DNA from 4 places in the Pseudoalteromonas sp. NZS71_1 genome. Region 3 is predicted to be linked to each of the others. Evidence: predicted binding sites of a transcription regulator. Region 3 holds the regulator's gene; each other region holds the start of a gene.

Region 1 (4,320 bases), on a different contig from region 3:
CGAGGGCAGCAATAGGGCCAAAGGCTAAAAATATAAATATAACTACGAAATAGTATCGAGCAGTGCGCAGTATTAAGCTTTCAATTAATGCTTTAATAATACCAGGAGATGAAAGCCTATTAACTTCACGGGCAAGCAGTGGTTTTAGTAATTCGCGTGCTGTCGATTTTTGATTTTGTTTAGTTAGCTTTGCAATGCGAAGTGCTTTTTTATCAATACTCTTACTTTCTAAGCATAAGTATAAAATAAGACCTGCGAGTAATTCAGGGTAAAAAGCAAACTCGAGTAGTAGCACTACAATAATGAGAATGACACTTAAAATGAGCGTGCTTGCGAGTATAGCTGCTAAATATTGATAGCTTTTAGGTTCTTTGCTTTTGTATATGCGCTTGCCAATAGCACTAAAAACAGCATTTAACGCTGTATTAGGATGATACCAGCTAATAAGGGGAATAAAGCGCTCAGCAAGGAGCGCTAGTATGAAGGCAATAAAGTCCAAGTGGTTTTGAACAATATTGCTAAGCATTTACAGAGACACTGCAGTTAGCTTTTCTAAAAGTGCGACAACCATTTTAGATGAGTTGATTGATGCTGTTTCTAGGTATTCTTCAAATGATTGTGGTGACTCTTTACCTGCTATATCAGACATTGAGCGAATTACAACAAATGGTGTGTTAAGCGTAAAACACGTTTGTGCAATTGAAGCGCCTTCCATTTCAACGGCAAGCATTGTAGGAAAATCACTGCGTGCTTTATCGATACGCACAGGGTCACACATAAATGTGTCACCAGTACAAATTAAGCCAACAAGTGTTTTAACATCACTGATTTGTTCGATTGTTTGTTGTGCTGCTTCAACTAATTTAGGGTGAGCTGCAAAGCCTGCTGGCATTTGTGGTACTTGGCCAATTTCGTAGCCAAAAGCAGTAACATCTACATCGTGATGACGTACTTCTGACGAAATTACTACGTCGCCAACACTTAGAGAAGGATCGAATCCACCGGCAGAGCCTGTGTTAATTACGCAATCAGGTTTGAAGTTATCAATCAGTAAGGTAGTTGCAATTGTTGATGCTACTTTACCAATACCAGATTGAACAAGTGTTACTGTGTTACCAGCCAATTCACCAGTATAAAAAGTGAAACCTGCTTTAGTTAAAATTTGTGGGTTTTGCATCGATTCACGTAAAATTTTAACTTCTGGCTCCATTGCGCCAATAATACCAACATTCATAATGTTTAATTCCTGAGTTTGAATCACTTGATTATACGTGAAGTTAGCAATAAAAAACAAAAAAGCGAGCTTGTTTATGAGCTCGCTTTAAATACTTTTTAGGAGAGTATTTAATTTGGTTTTTAAATTTCAGCTAAAGCAGTTGTTTGTGCTTTGGCTTGAGAAGGTGAAAGTACCGCTGGCTTATGTGAGCGATTACGAACAGGGCGCTGCGTTTGTGTTGCTGCAGGCTTACCAAGTTTAAACATAATTGCATCGCGTACTTCAGAAGGACGGTAGCCCGATTTAACTTTCATACGAATATGTGGAATGCCCGCAGACTCTAGTGCACCGTTTACAAACCAGTCACGTTGAGCTTTGTGGCCATCTTTATTGGCATTGTTAACTAGGTCAACGGCCGCAACAATAGTTAGTTTTTCTTTATCGATTAATACAAAGTCGAGTTGCTTATTTTTAGCTTTAGCTAAAGCAGCACGTTTAGATTTAATAGAAAGACCTTGCTTACAGTCAATAACGTCAATTAGCTTAACGCGACTAACAATTTTATATTGATCGCCTACAGCACGCTCGAGAAGATTTAAAAAAGCGCCTTCAACCTGCGTAAAAACAGTTTGCTTGCGGGTAAAAGGATACGGGTTTCCGCCATCGTCATTAAATTTTGACGCAACAACAGAAGCCCCGACAACTAATACTAGAATTAATAATAAAGCGAATTCCATACGGTAACTCCATAACAACAAATTGACACTGCTCAAATAAAGCAATTTACGTGCCTAAAAAGTATGAGTTATAAAATAATTACCAACTGTTTATAAAAGCTAAAACTATGTAGCTATTAAGCTTTGTATCCACCTTCAATACCTTTAACCGCAATAGCTACAGCATCGTGTGCATGGAGTGATTCATAATGGTTTATTTGCAGCCAGTAATCGCTGTAATTATCTGTTTCTAATAAAGCTTTAATTTTACGCGCTGCATCTTCACAAAACATAAGATTTTGACCATTTAAACGGGCAAATTCTTGCTCGTCTTCGCGTTTTACTGCCGCTTGTACAGGCGTTTTAAGTTCAGCTTCGAGGGTGTTTATTAGAGTCACTACGTCAAACTCTTGAATATTGCTATCAAGCTTTACTTTTACGTTGGCAATAGAGCGCTGCGAGTGAGGTGTAGCAACTATGCCTTGTGTAGTGCCTAGCCATTCGTGCACATCTTTTTGGCTTAAGGTTTCTTGGTTAAACTTTTCGTTAAACGCGTTTTGTATAAGCTGGCGTGCAAGTGCTGCAGAGCAAGGGCATGTTGAAGAATAGGTAACATCTACGGTTAGCTCGTAGCTAATAATGTTATTTTCAATTGTACTGGTAAGTACAACTGGGTAGCTTTTCCAGCCTGCTTTACCACTTAATAGTGACTTACGGCGTAGCGGTAGTTCAAATTTAAATTCAATTTGTGCTTTATCGCTCAGCCCTTCGTGGCTAGTTATAAAGGTATCGAGTGCTTGCGCTATTGTTTGCGGATTGACTTGCTGCTCAGTTGAAAGCAGGTCAAGTGCTAAAAATAGACGTGACATATGAATGCCTTTGGCATCTTCTTTATGCAAATTTACAAATGCACGAGCTTTGGCATTTACTGTAACTGGAGATAAGTCTCGTGACTCAAAAATAAATGGCAGTTCGATTTCGCCCATGCCAACCCAGTCTAATTTACCTGTTTGTAAGGCGGGTGCAGTGTCTGCTATATCTGGCATATTGGTTTGCATGTGCGCTACTCGTATTTTGGAGATAATAAAGCGGGGCATTTTACACTAAATAATTTATTGCTGAAATGATGAGTTTAAGAGATGAGCAAAATCAAACATGAAAAATTCTGTTTTTATCGCACAACATGGGTAGTGGTAGGAGAAAAATGCTAAAATCTGGGAAAATGGTATGTTTATACATGCGCATTGCCTTCTTTATATTTAAGCACACAGCTAAGAGATAAAATTACGTATGACCGATTATTCTTTGAGCCCTTGGGCTCGGGTACTTTCCAGCTCAATAACGCGATTTGGTGAATTTAAAACCGCAGCTATTTGTTACACTTTATTTTTAACTGTATCTCTTATTTTATCGAGCATGTTTTATTATGTTGCGATAGGCGAATTACACCTTGTTGATATTTTGGCTGTGGTATTTTTTACGGCTGTAGTTTCTCCTTTAATTATAAGTGTATTACTTAATTCAATTCGTCAATTAGATGCCTCGTATGCTTATTTAGATAGCGCAACCAAGCAGGAAAAGCTCTTAAACCAAACCCTAAAAGACAACATTAGTCGTTTAAATATTGAAATTGATGAGCGTAAAATGGCATTTCATGCCAAGCATCGCGCTATTGAAGAGCTGCGCCGAGAAATTGCTGAGCGTAAAAAAACACAACAAGAACTTGCCCAACAAAGTATGTTGCAACGCTCAATCGTTGATTCATCTCCCGATCTATTTTATTACCGCGATAACAACGGTGTATTTGCCGGCTGTAATAAAATGTTTGAAGAGGTAATGGGAAAATCAAGTAGTGAGTTAATAGGAAAAACGGTTGAGCAGATATTCCCGAGTCATTTTTTAGCTGAAGTTTTGGCAACCGATAAAGAAGTAGAGCAAAGCCATAAAGCACTAACTATAGATGTAGGCTATGAAGTAAATGGTGAAACACGTTGGTTTGAGCTGCGTAAATTACCTTTTATAAATGATGACGGTGACTACATTGGTTTACTGGGCTTTGGTCGTGATATCACTAGCCGTAAAGAAGCTGCACAAGCACTCGAAACTGCCTATAAAGACAAAGGTAAGTTTATTGCTACGCTGAGCCATGAACTACGTACTCCTTTAAATGGCATTGTTGGTTTAACGCGTATGTTATTAGATACAGAGCTTAATAAGCAGCAGCGTAGTTGGGGCAATACTATTTTTTCGAGTGCTGAAACACTCGGTAATATTTTTAACGATATTATAGATTTAGATAAAATAGATAGGGATCAGCTCGATATAGCAACCAATTCTATTAATGTGTCAGACTTTATAAACGATGTAGTTAATTTTGCAGGCTTAATA
Region 2 (4,320 bases), 390 kb from region 3:
GGATTTGCGCGGCATCTTCTTCTGATAAACTCAAAAGTAATATAGCGGCTTTATCTACCCCATCTAGCTTATCAACATCAAAGGCTGGCGGGAGTTGTTTTTGTTCTTGATCAGTCATCTTCTGTTAACCACGCTTTGACTACTTGTGATGATAGTTCTGGTTCGTTAGCTACAAGGGCACGAATTGCTTTGAGTAAATCTTCGTCGCCATGTAAATCCGGTAACTGCAGTGTACCATCACTTGAGAAACCAACCGAAGCAGAATCAAAGTCTTTATTTAGCATATCAAGCGTGTTGTCGCCAATATCTACGCCTGAACTTAATGCATCTTCGTCGTATTCTTCTAGTGTATCGTCTGGGTAAATTAAGCGTTTAAGCATTGGTTTTACTACTGCCATTATCAATACAATGATAACTAAGGCGCCTAATACAAGGCGGGCTATTTTCATAAACCAGTCTTGTTCCCACAGTGGCACTTCTATTGCTAAATTTGTTTCTTCACGTACAAACGGCACTGTTACGACTTCAAGTGCATCACCACGTTGCATATCAAAACCTACACCACCTTGTAGTAAGCGACGAATATTTGACAATGCCTCTACCGAGCGTGGAGTCATGGTTGTTTCACCGTTTTCTCCCACTTTAGCAATGTAGTCAACAGCAACTGATACGCTTATCCTACGTATTACACCACTTTGCTGGCGCTTATGAGAAATTGTAGTATCGAGTTCATAATTACGTGTGGCTTCTTTGTGGCTGCGTGTTGGTGACGTAGCTGTGCCTGCACCACCTTGCCCCGCAACCTCAGGAATGTTCGAATTTAACGGTGGCTGATTTGTAAGCGCACCTGGAATACCAACAGCTAGGCCGCCAATGTTATTTTCTTCAAATGTGGTTTCGCTTCTAACCGCTGGTAGGTCTGGGTTATAACGCTTTTGAGTTTCCTCAATCGAGCTAAAGTCCATGCTCAAATCAACTTGGGCTGTATAGTTTGCAAGCCCTACAACCGGTATTAAAATACTGTCTATTTTTTCAAGGTACTCTTGTTCGCGCTTACGCTCTAAGTCGTATTCTTTACGAGAGCGTGCTGCTAATGAGCTTTGCGAACCTGAATTTAGTAATCGACCATTTTGATCGGTAACAGTAACTCGCATAGGCTCTAAACCCTGTACTGCCGAGGCAATCATATCAACAACAGAATCTACTTCTTCACGGTCAAGTGAGCGACCACGCTTAAGCGTTAATACAACAGTTGCTGATGGTTTTTTCTCTCTACGCGCAAATACGTTTTCTTTAGGAATAGCTAACAATACTTTGGCGCGAGTAATGTTGTTAAGTTCTTCAATGGTGCGGGCAAGTTGTTGCTCGCGGCCATGTTTTAGGCGTTCGCGCTCTAAGCGTTGGCTTACACCAAAGCCCATATCTTGCATAATTATATCAGAGCCAGATGCAGGGCCTTGCTCTAACCCTTCGCGGGTCATTAACAATTTAATATTTTGGTATTCGCTTTCATCAACCGATACAACATTGCCATCTAGTTGATATTCAATTTGTTGCGCATCTAAAAAGTCGAGCGTTTGAATCAGCTCTTCAGTTTGCATTTTGCCCAATGGGCGCATATCTGGCTGACGAGCCCAAATAATAATGAAAATCGCGATAGCTAAACAAATAGCCAATGCTATAACCAATGTTACTTGGCGCAATACATCAACACCATTTAAAGCACTTAAGTAGCCTGACTTTTGTTCTTGTTGATCATCACCACCACTTTGGTCAATACCGCCACCAGCAAGTGCTAGGTCTGTAGATTGGTTAGATTGCGCCACAATAATTCTCCACTACCTAATTAAACAGGCATGTTCATGATTTCTTTATAAGCTTCAACAAGTTTATTACGAACCTGTACTGTAGCCTCAAAAGCAACTGACGATTTTTGAGAAGCAATCATCGCTTCAGCAAGCGATACACTTCGATCACCCATTTCAACCGCTTTTACTTTTTGACCTGCATCTTGCTGTAAACCGTGCACTGTATTTAGTGCATCACTTAGCATGTCGCCAAACTGGGAAGTAGAAGTAGGCTGAACTTGAGTCGGCAATTTATTTATTTGATTATTACGGCCGGCTTCTAAAGCCATTGATTGCATTTCTTGAAATACAGCACTGTTTTGAATTTTCATAATTTATCTCTGACACGCAGTGAACTCTTACAAGTAATAAAGCACAAAGCATGCCAAATAATTAATCATTAAAATACAATAGGTTAACTTTAATTTGTGTTAGTCAGAGTTTTGACAACCCTAAGTTCGCAGCGCAAACTTAGGGTTTATAGGAGGTTATGCAGGAAGTGAAATACCTAAATCGCGCATTTGCGCTAGTTTATAACGTAAAGTTCGTGGGCTTATGCCCAACGTTTCGGCAACGTCTTTACGCTTGCCTTGGCAACGTGCAAGGGTTTCTAAAATAATGCGATGCTCTTTGTCTTTAAGCTCATCTTTATAGCTACCGGTATCTGCCGCAAGTAAACCTTGTTTGGGCTCATCCTCGGCATGCAATTTTTCATCATAATATGCAGAGCTTAGCGTGCTTTTATCAACGCCTTTATCTGCGTGAGCTAATTCTGTTGGCGATACTGTTTGCGCTGGTGCCAATGATGGCTCCATAACAAAGTTATTAGATACTAAGTTTTCGATAAAAATAGCATGCTCGTTTATTGTGTTACCCGTGCGCAGTATAAGCGCACGTTGTATAACGTTATCAAGCTCGCGCACATTACCAGGCCACGCGTGAGCCAGTAACTTTTGCTCGGCAGCTTTATCTAAATACGCCATAGGCTCTTTGCTTTTACTTATATGGCGCTCAATTAAATGCTTAGCCAATACGATAATATCGCCAGGGCGTTGGCACAATGGTCGCCACATTAGTGGAAAAACATTAAGCCTGTAATATAAATCTTCTCTAAACTGATTTTCAGACACGGCTTCTTTTAAATCACGATTACTGGTTGCCAAAATACGTACATCGAGCTGGATTGTTTTACGACCCCCTAAACGCTCTACTTCACGCTCTTGCAGTACGCGTAACAGCTTTGCTTGTAGCCCTAAGTCCATCTCTGTAATTTCATCAAGTAAAATAGTACCGCCCTGTGCTTGCTCAAACTTACCCGGGCATGCTTGAATCGCGCCCGTAAAAGCCCCTTTTTCGTAACCAAATAAAGTGGCTTCGAGCATATTTTCAGGAATAGCCGCGCAGTTAATCGCTACAAATGGATCATTACATCGGCTCGACTTATCATGAATATAACGCGCAAGTACTTCCTTACCTGAACCACTTGGGCCAAGTACCATTACACTTGCATCAGAGCGTGCTACTTTACTCGCAAGCTCCAATAATTGAATACTAGTTGGGTCAGCAACAATAGGTCCGTCGGTTTCTTTTGCTTTTTCAGGTAAATAACGGCTCACCATATTTAACAGCACTTCAGGTGCAAATGGTTTAGCCATGTAGTCAATTGCACCTAGGCGCATGGCTTCTACCGCATCGTCAATTGTGGCATACGCCGTCATCATCAATACAGGTAAATCAGGGTGGTTTAATTTAATACTGCGTAGTAAATCAAGGCCACTCATTGCGCCCATTTGCACGTCGCTTACAACAAGCGAAAATTGATCTTTTTTAAGCAGTATCATTGCTTGCTCAGCACTGTTGGCTGCAACACATTCAATACCCGACATTTCAAGGGTATCTATTAAGGCTTCACGAAGCCCAGCGTCATCTTCGACAACTAAAATAGTGTTACTCATAATGATCCCTCTAATTTAGATGTTGCCTTAATAGGCAGTAACAAGCTAAAGCAGGCACCACCCTGCGTATTATTGGTCACATCAACACGACCTTGGTGCGCACTAGCTACCGAACTCACTACAGCAAGCCCTAAACCTGTGCCCTGACTTTTTGTAGTAAAAAATGGTTCAAAAATTTTATCGCTTTGGCTTAAATCAACACCTGGGCCATTGTCGCTCACACTAATACGAACCATATCTAAATCTTTTAAATCTCTTTGTGCACTTATTTTTACTTTTGCGCCGCCGCCAATAACTTGAATACTATTGTGCACAAGATTTTGAATAGCACTGGCCAATGCCGTTTTATTACCGACTATTTGTATATCTGGCTCTGGTAAGCTTACATCCAGTTCACTTTCGTTAAGTGCGACCATAGCATCAGCGCCCGCTTTAACTTCTGTTAAAAGCTGCTGCATTGAAACTTGCTCAACAACTTGCTGATCGCCACTTTTAGCAAATAACAGCATGTCGTTTAC
Region 3 (4,320 bases):
TTGTGCCTCAGACTGAGCCTGAAGTTATTGCCAAGCCTGATTACATAGCCATAGAACTCAAACAAACAGCCTATGACGAACAAGGTAAAATTAGCCACAAAGTCACTGCGGCTAAAATGGAGCTATATCAACAATTAGGTTTTACGTTTTTTGAAAAACCTATTTTTACTTTATATAACGAAAAGCAAACGTGGCAAATAAATGCAGACGAAGCAACATTATATGAAGACAAACAATTAATTTTAGAAGGCAATGTGGTTGCCAAAAACTTAACCGATAACGCCATGATAGACAAAATCAATGCTGATAATATTCAAGTAGATATAAAGCTATTAACAATGCGTTCGGAGCAACCCGTTATCATCACTGGGCCCAATTTAAAAATCACTGGTAAAGGCCTAGAAGCCGACTTAAAAACCGAAGTGATAAAACTAATTAACCATACGCGAACCATATATTATGACCAATAAAATATTAAAATCACTTATTATTCCTACACTTATACTAGCGTTTAATAGTAGTGCTGCAGAGCAAAACACGCAACCGGCTGCAAATCAAATTTCAATAAGCGCCGATAAGCAAGAAGGTCAATTAAAAGCTAATGTCGGAATTTTTGAGAAAAACGTTGAAATTATTCACGGTAACCGCCGTATCACAGCCGACCGCTTAGAAGTACATAAACGCGATGAACTTGGCGATAATAAACAATTATTAATTGCTACAGGTAGCCCTGCGCACTTTGAAGAGAAGCAATCAGATGGCACGACTATGAGCGCCAGTGCTGACGAAGTACGTTATGATGTATCTAAGCGTTTTTTAACGCTTGTTGGTAATGCACAAGTATCGCAAGCGGGACAAAAAATAAATGCTAAAAGCATTACCTACGATATAGAGCAGCAGCTAATCAGTGCCGAAAAAGATGAAAACTCAACTGACCGCGTTCACACAATTTTAGTGCCAATCGAGACTAAAAAAAGTAAAAAAAGCGACAAAGGTCAACCATGAGCACATTAAAAGCAGAGCTATTAGCAAAGAGCTATAAAGGCCGTGAAGTTGTAAAAAACGTCGGCCTTGAAGTCAAAGCTGGCAGTATTGTTGGCTTACTTGGCCCTAACGGCGCAGGTAAAACCACCACGTTTTATATGATAGTAGGACTTGTACCTAGCGACAAAGGTAAAATATCGATAGACGATAACGATATTACTCTTTTACCTATGCATAGTCGTGCTAGATTAGGCATTGGCTACTTACCGCAAGAGTCTTCAATATTCAGAAAGCTGACTGTTTATCAAAACTTAATGGCCATTTTAGAAACGCGCAAAGAGTTAAATAAACAAGCTAGAGAAGACACTCTCGATAAATTATTAGATGAATTTAGCATACAACACATTCGTGATAGCCAAGGTATGGCATTGTCAGGAGGCGAACGTCGTCGTGTTGAAATAGCACGTGCGCTGGCAGCAGATCCTAAATTTATATTACTGGATGAACCATTTGCAGGTGTTGACCCTATTTCGGTATTAGATATAAAGAAAATAATAGAACATCTTAAAAATCGTGGGATTGGTGTATTAATTACCGATCATAACGTAAGAGAAACCCTTGATGTTTGTGAAAAAGCCTACATTGTTTCTCATGGGGAGCTGATTGCATCAGGTACTCCAGAACACGTATTAAATGATAAAACAGTACGCGATGTTTACTTAGGCGAGCAATTTAGGCTGTAACATTTACGCCATGTCTTTAAGCATCTGCTAGTATTAATTATAACAACATAAAAGGATTGTTAGAGATACATGAGGCAATCACTACAGCTGCGCATGGGCCAGCAACTTACAATGACTCCACAGCTGCAACAAGCTATTCGTTTGTTGCAACTCAGTACATTGGATCTCCAGCAAGAAATACAAGAAGCTCTCGACAGCAACCCGCTATTAGAGGTTGAAGAAGCAGACTATTCAGAAGACGCTGCAGGTAAAAACGAGCAAAAAGCAGATACAGATGACATAACTGTTAGCGCATCTGCCGATGATGCTCCAAGCGAATACGAACAAGATAGTGGTGAAGCACTTGCAAAAGACACGCTAAGTGACGACATGGCTATGGATGTTAGTTGGGATGAGTACATGAGTGCCGCCCCAGCATCATCATCGGGTCCGATGCCTGAAGACGAATCAATATACCAAGGCGCCTCTACTGAAACGCTCCATGAGTATTTAATGTGGCAGTTACAACTAACGCCATTTAGCCCTACAGACGAAGCTATTGCTATTGCGATTGTAGAAGCCGTCGATGATTCAGGTATTTTAACACTAAGCTGCGAAGAGATTTTAGAAAGCTTTAATCAAGAAAACGAAGATGATAACGAAGTCGAACTTGATGAAATTGAAGCTGTATTAAAACGCATCCAACTGTTTGATCCTGTTGGTATTGCTGCACGTAGTTTACAAGAGTGTTTGTGTATTCAGCTTAACCAGTTTGACAAAGAAACACCTTACATTAATGAAACAAAAATGATTTTAACCGAGCATATTGATTTATTAGCTGCTCGTGACTATCGTACATTAATGAAGAAAACTAAGCTCAAAGAAGAAGAGCTTAAAGAAGTAATGACATTAATACATACTCTTAGCCCTAAACCTGCAGATACTATTGTAAGAGAAGAATCTGAGTATGTTATTCCTGATGTGTCAGTTAAAAAAATTAAAGGCCGCTGGGTTGTTGAGTTAAACCCAGACAGCATGCCTAAAATTCGTGTTAATAGCCAATACGCGGCAATGTCTCGCACTGTAAAATCCAGTGGTGACAGCCAGTTTATTCGCTCGCATTTACAAGAAGCTAAATGGTTTATTAAAAGCTTAGAAAGTAGAAACGACACGCTATTAAAAGTAACAAATTGTATTGTTAAGCAACAACAAGGCTTTTTTGAACACGGTCCTGAAGCCATGAAACCAATGGTTTTAAATGATGTTGCTGAAATGGTAGAAATGCACGAATCAACAATTTCGCGCGTAACAACCCAAAAGTATATGCACACACCCCGTGGTATATTTGAGCTTAAATATTTTTTCTCAAGCCATGTAAGCACCGAAAACGGGGGTGAATGTTCATCTACAGCAATCCGTGCGCTTATCCGAAAATTAATCGCAGCAGAAAACTCAGCAAAACCATTGAGTGATAGCAAAATAGCGGATATATTGGCTGAGCAAGGAATTAAAGTAGCGAGACGTACAATCGCAAAATACCGCGAATCTCTGGCTATTCCACCGTCAAATCAACGTAAAAGTTTGATTTAAGACGCAAAAAAAAGAGGGTAATGCTTATGCAACTAAACTTAACTGGTCGTCACGTAGAATTAACCGATTCACTAAGAGACTATATTAATACCAAATTTGCGAAGCTAGAAAGACACTCTGATCATATTAATAATGTTCATGTCATTCTCGATGTAGAAAAATTAAATCAAAAAGCAGAAGCCACCATACACGTAAGCGGTGCTGAGTTATTTGCCTCTACAGAACATCAAGATATGTATGCCGCCATTGACTCGTTGATCGACAAGCTCGATCGACAAGTAATTAAACACAAAGAGAAGCTTGCTCGACACTAATATGATGAAATTAAGCTCACTTATATGCCAGGACTGCAGCAAAGCTGCGGTCCTTTTTAATAGCAAAAAAAGAATTTTAGAGTTCATTAGCGAACTTGCTCACGACAAACTTCCGTATTTACCGCAACAAGATATTCTTAATGCTTTAATGAGCAGAGAAAAATTGGGTAGTACAGGTATAGGGCGTGGCATTGCCATTCCTCATGGAAGAATGAGCGGTGCAGAAGAGCCTTTGGCTTTAGTACTCGTTAGCGAAACTCCAATAAATTTTGATGCAATCGATAATCGCCCTGTTGATATTTTCGTCGCACTCATCGTACCAGATGGCGATAACCAGCAGCACTTAAAGACTCTAGCAACCATTGCTGATAAACTAAACAATAAAGATTTTTGTAAACAGTTACGCAGTGCAAAATCAGATACTGAGCTTTACCAAGTTATTGTCAATCAATCATAGTTTTATAAAGGGTGTTAAATGGAGTTAATTATCATAAGCGGCCGTTCTGGTTCTGGAAAGTCGGTTGCTTTACGCGTTGTAGAAGATTTAGGTTATTATTGCGTAGATAATATTCCAGTTAACTTGCTTCCTTCATTAGTTCGCAGTGTGTCTGATAGCTACGATAAAATTGCTGTTAGCATTGATGTACGGAACATCCCTAAACAACAAGATGAATTTAACGATATTCTTGAATACTTGCCAGGCTTTGCAA
Region 4 (4,320 bases), 350 kb from region 3:
AGCAACAGCTGCAACATTTTTAATTTTAGGACTTTGAGTTGAAGGTAGCGTAATACCAAAGCTGTTCAACATGCCTCTAAAACTTTGTTGTGTGTATGAGTTTTGCTCGCCTGTGCCCGGCAAGCCAACCACTAAGCCATAACCAACTAATTGGTTAGAGCGTACGCCTTCAACCATAGACACATCTTTTATGCGCTCAGCACTGGCAGTAAACTGCCAACCTAATAACACAACTAAACATAAAGCTTTAAGGCTATTCATGTTGTTACCCTCTAAAATGGAAACAGCGAACTGCTAAAGAAACGTGTAAGCCAACCAGGACTTTGCGCTTCTTGCGTTTGCCCTTTACCTGAGTATTGAATACGTGCATTAGCAATGCGGTTTGATTCAACCGTATTATCGGCGCTTACGTCTTGAGGGCGTACTAGCCCTTCTAAACGAATAAACTCTTCGCCGGTATTAAGCGTTAGCCATTTTTCGCCGCGTATAACTAAATTACCGTTAGGTAAAACGCGCATTACATTAACCGAAATATCGCCTACTAAGCTGTTTGATTGGTTTGATTTTGAATCGCCCGTAAATGACGAATCGCTACCAATACCAAACTGAATACTATCGCCACCTATATTTACAGGTAGCCCACCTAAGCCAATCACTGGGTCTAAGCTTGCGTCGGTTTCTTTGTCTGTTTCTGTTTTAGCGGCTTTTGTTGCTTGAGTAGACTCTTGCAATTTAACCGTAATTATATCGCCAGTACGTAGCGCTTTTTTATCAGAATATAAGTCGTTTGATGTATGAGTATTAAACAATGAACCTGTGGCTACCAGCGGCTCTAAAATAGGCTCGGGGTACATAGGTGCGTAGTAAGGGTCGTCCTGCACTACTTCACTATTTTGCGTAGACATACAGCCACTTAAAAATAATGTGCCCGCTGCAAATAAAATAATATTACGCATAATTCCCCCTACTCTATTAAAGCTGTTGATTGATATAACTCATCATTTCGTCAACGGCCGAAATTACTTTTGAGTTCATTTCGTAAATACGCTGAGTTTCTATTAGATTTACTAGCTCTTCAGTTACATTTACGTTTGAAGTTTCGAGTGAGCCTTGAATAATGCTACCTAACCCTTCAACACCAGGATTACCTTGTACCGGCGCACCACTTACAGCGGTTTCGGTATAAAGATTTTGACCGATTGGCTCAAGACCCGACGGATTAATAAAGTCACTAATAGTCAGCTGACCAATGACCACGTTATCGGCTTGGCCTGCAACACGCACAGATACTTCGCCGTCTTGCGAAACCGTAATTGATTGAGCGTCATCAGGTACATTCATTTCTGGCTGAATAACATAACCAGCGCCGGATGTAACAATTCGGCCATCGCCATCAGTAGTAAACTGACCATTGCGCGAGTAAGCAATATTGCCATCTGGTTGCAGTACTTCAAAAAAGCCTTCACCAGAAATCATCCAATCTAGTGAGTTTTCGGTGGTCAACATGTTGCCTTGCGTAAACTCTTTTTGGTTAGCTACAACTTTAGCACCCGCACCTAACATTAAGCCCGACGGCATTTCGGTATCTTGCGATGAACGACCACCTGGTTGATTAATATTTTGATAAAGTAAATCTTCAAATATAGCGCGGCTTTTTTTGTAACCTACAGTACTCGCATTCGCTAAGTTATTTGAGATAACCGATATATCGGTTTGTTGAGCGTCTAGCCCAGTTTTACTGATCCACAATGCTGGATTCATAATCGTGTCCTCATTTTAAAGTTAAACTATGCGTAATAACTGATCTTGACGCTCGTCAATTTCTTCAGCTGTTTTCATTAATTTCACTTGTAATTCAAATTGGCGCTGGTGGCTTATCATGTCGACCATTTCGTGAACAGGGTTCACATTCGACATTTCAAGCGAACCACTTAAAACTTTTACATTGGCAGAGGTATCTACTGTTACATTTGCTTTTGGTCTAAATAAACCATCGTTGCCTTTTTCGAGCTGTGAGCTATTTGCTTCTACCACTCTAAGCGTGTCTATTTCTTCTAAAAAGTTAGCGGGAGCGCCTTGCGGTCGAACTTGAATAGCGCCATCTTGGCTAAACCCTATTTTTTCGACTGGAACGGGTAAAATAACAGGTCCCCCTTCGCCAATAACTTGACGACCGTGGCTGGTTACGAGCATGCCTTGAGCAGTAATGTTTAACGTACCCACTTTTGTATAAGCTTCATTACCGGAGGCATCTTGCACTGCAAGCCATGCGTTATCGCTCATCGCGATATCTAAGTCTCGCCCGGTTTGAACAATGCCACCCGATACCATGTTTGAACCCGGACGCTCTTGCATTGAAAATACACGTGTAGGCAAACCTTCGCCAAACGCTTGCATAGAACGTGCTTGCGCAAAGTCAGCTTTAAAACCCGTTGTATTTGCATTTGCCAAATTATTGGCTTTTAAAGCAAGCCCTTGTAGGCTTTGCTTAGCGCCAGAGGCTGCAATGTAGACCATTTTGTCCATAGTATCGACTCACATAAAAAATCTCTGAACTTACAAATGCAAAATAGATGCCAGATTAAATTTGACGCAACATTGAGAGGTATTTAGAAGGGCTTGCAAAGAGGACTTATAAAAAAGGCTGCAAAAATGCAGCCTAATATATTTAATAGGGTTTAGCTTATCGAATCTGCAAAATACTTTGCTGAATAGTTGAGTTAACTTCAAGCGCACGTGAGTTTGCTTGGTAATTACGCTGTGCAGTAATTAAGTCTACAAGTTCATTAGTAAGGTTTGTATTTGATTGCTCAAGCGCTGATGAGTTAATTCCACCAAATGTACCCGAGCCGGCTTCACCCGCTACAGGTTCACCTGAATCAATACTTTGCTTCCAGCTTGTATCACCCACTTGTGATAACCCTTGTGAATTTGGAAAACGTACCATAGCCACTTGGCCTAGGAATGTTGAGTCACCATTACTGTAAGAAGCGACAATTTTACCGTCTGTTCCTATATCAATTCCGGCTAAACGACCAACCGTTGAGCCATCTTGATCGAGTGCTTTTACTTCAAAACCACTTGAATACTGAGTTGGGATACGTCCTGCCGTGTTATTTTCATCGCGCCAGTTAAGCTCAATACCAGTACCTGGGAAGGTTGCACCATTGTCTAGTAATGTTGATAAACCAGCTCCAGAACCCGCTGGCAGTAATATTTCATCAAAAGTAGTTGTATTTGTATTTGCTACACCACCTGTTGTTGATGGTAAACCACTTGAGTTAAAACCAAGGGTGGTCAGTGGTGTATAAGGTGTCGTTGTTTGTTCTCCACCAGTTGTGCCATCAACTACTTTGCCATCGAGTGTTGCGTATACTTCCCAACTGTTATCTGTACCACCTGCTGCGGCATCATCTTCTTTAGCAAAAAAGTATTGTAAAATATGTGGTTCACCTAGTGAATCATATACCGTTGTTGACGTAGATGAGTTATAAGTACCACTAGACGTAGGGTCAAAATCTAGACCTGTTGGATCCGCCGTTGCATCTAAGTTAAACGATAAAAATACATTTTCTGTTGCGCGAGGTGAACCAGACGAATCAGGGATTTGAATTGGATCAGTTGTGCTCAAACTTACCGACGTTGTATCACCTGTAGATGAATCAACTGGGAATGCTTGTAAAAAGTTACCTTTTGCGTCAACCATAAAGTTATCTTGGTTAAGCTTAAATGCACCTGCACGTGTATATGTTAAATCTTGCGAAGATAAATCGTCGGTCATCGCAAAATAACCTTCACCAGTGATTGCTAAATCAAGTGAGTTATTTGTAAATTGTAGTGAGCCTTGATGAAACTGCTGCGCAACCATGGTTGTTTGCACACCGTCACCATTTTTAGTCTTACCAGAGCTAAATACTGATGAAGCGTAAACATCGGCAAACTCAGCGCGTGACTCTTTAAAACCTGTGGTATTAACGTTTGCAATATTATTTGCCGTTACGTCTAAATCTTTTTGCGCGGCAGCAAGGCCGGTTAATGCAATATTGAAGCTCATAATTCACCTCTAACCTGTTAGTCTGTGGCCTGCTAGCAGGCGAAAAATACTAAAATTTATTACGCGATTTCTGCTACATCTGTCAGCCTAACCGCACCTTCTTTAGTGTTAATAATAATGCCACTTGAGCCATTAATATTAACGCTTTCAATGTTCTTGAATGTAGCAATGGGCAAGCTTGAAAATTCGCCGTCAGTACTTCCTTCGGCGGTTACTGAGTATTCACCTTCAGGTAAACGCTCACCAGCTTCATTTTTGCCATCCCA

What was found. The regulator sigma-54, encoded in region 3, starts transcription at its own class of promoters, with help from an activator protein. The targets are predictions, from matches to a motif close to GTTGGCACGNNNNTNGNNT.
Region 1: the regulator sigma-54 is predicted to act here: its motif matches at 1,993-2,011, upstream of I6F43_RS13550 (DUF2726 domain-containing protein).
Region 2: the regulator sigma-54 is predicted to act here: its motif matches at 2,219-2,237, upstream of fliE (flagellar hook-basal body complex protein FliE).
Region 4: the regulator sigma-54 is predicted to act here: its motif matches at 2,563-2,581, upstream of I6F43_RS03535 (flagellar basal body rod protein FlgF).

Annotation. Positions count from the first base shown of each region.
Region 1 covers NZ_JADYXM010000009.1:31,111-35,430, forward strand. Annotated here, with positions in the region: gene I6F43_RS13540 (cobalamin biosynthesis protein CobD/CbiB) at 1-526, opposite strand, end outside; gene mtnN (5'-methylthioadenosine/S-adenosylhomocysteine nucleosidase) at 527-1,234, opposite strand; gene I6F43_RS13550 (DUF2726 domain-containing protein) at 1,357-1,953, opposite strand; gene folE2 (GTP cyclohydrolase FolE2) at 2,070-2,990, opposite strand; gene arcB (aerobic respiration two-component sensor histidine kinase ArcB) at 3,223-4,320, shown strand, end outside.
Region 2 covers NZ_JADYXM010000002.1:90,408-94,727, forward strand. Annotated here, with positions in the region: gene fliG (flagellar motor switch protein FliG) at 1-118, opposite strand, end outside; gene fliF (flagellar basal-body MS-ring/collar protein FliF) at 111-1,826, opposite strand; gene fliE (flagellar hook-basal body complex protein FliE) at 1,847-2,179, opposite strand; gene I6F43_RS03390 (sigma-54-dependent transcriptional regulator) at 2,336-3,802, opposite strand; gene I6F43_RS03395 (sensor histidine kinase) at 3,799-4,320, opposite strand, start outside.
Region 3 covers NZ_JADYXM010000002.1:477,198-481,517, forward strand. Annotated here, with positions in the region: gene lptC (LPS export ABC transporter periplasmic protein LptC) at 1-470, shown strand, start outside; gene lptA (lipopolysaccharide transport periplasmic protein LptA) at 460-1,005, shown strand; gene lptB (LPS export ABC transporter ATP-binding protein) at 1,002-1,727, shown strand; gene I6F43_RS05080 (RNA polymerase factor sigma-54) at 1,797-3,296, shown strand; gene hpf (ribosome hibernation promoting factor) at 3,323-3,610, shown strand; gene ptsN (PTS IIA-like nitrogen regulatory protein PtsN) at 3,615-4,067, shown strand; gene rapZ (RNase adapter RapZ) at 4,086-4,320, shown strand, end outside.
Region 4 covers NZ_JADYXM010000002.1:125,891-130,210, forward strand. Annotated here, with positions in the region: gene I6F43_RS03520 (flagellar basal body P-ring protein FlgI) at 1-261, opposite strand, end outside; gene flgH (flagellar basal body L-ring protein FlgH) at 273-956, opposite strand; gene flgG (flagellar basal-body rod protein FlgG) at 973-1,761, opposite strand; gene I6F43_RS03535 (flagellar basal body rod protein FlgF) at 1,783-2,526, opposite strand; gene flgE (flagellar hook protein FlgE) at 2,684-4,054, opposite strand; gene I6F43_RS03545 (flagellar hook assembly protein FlgD) at 4,114-4,320, opposite strand, start outside.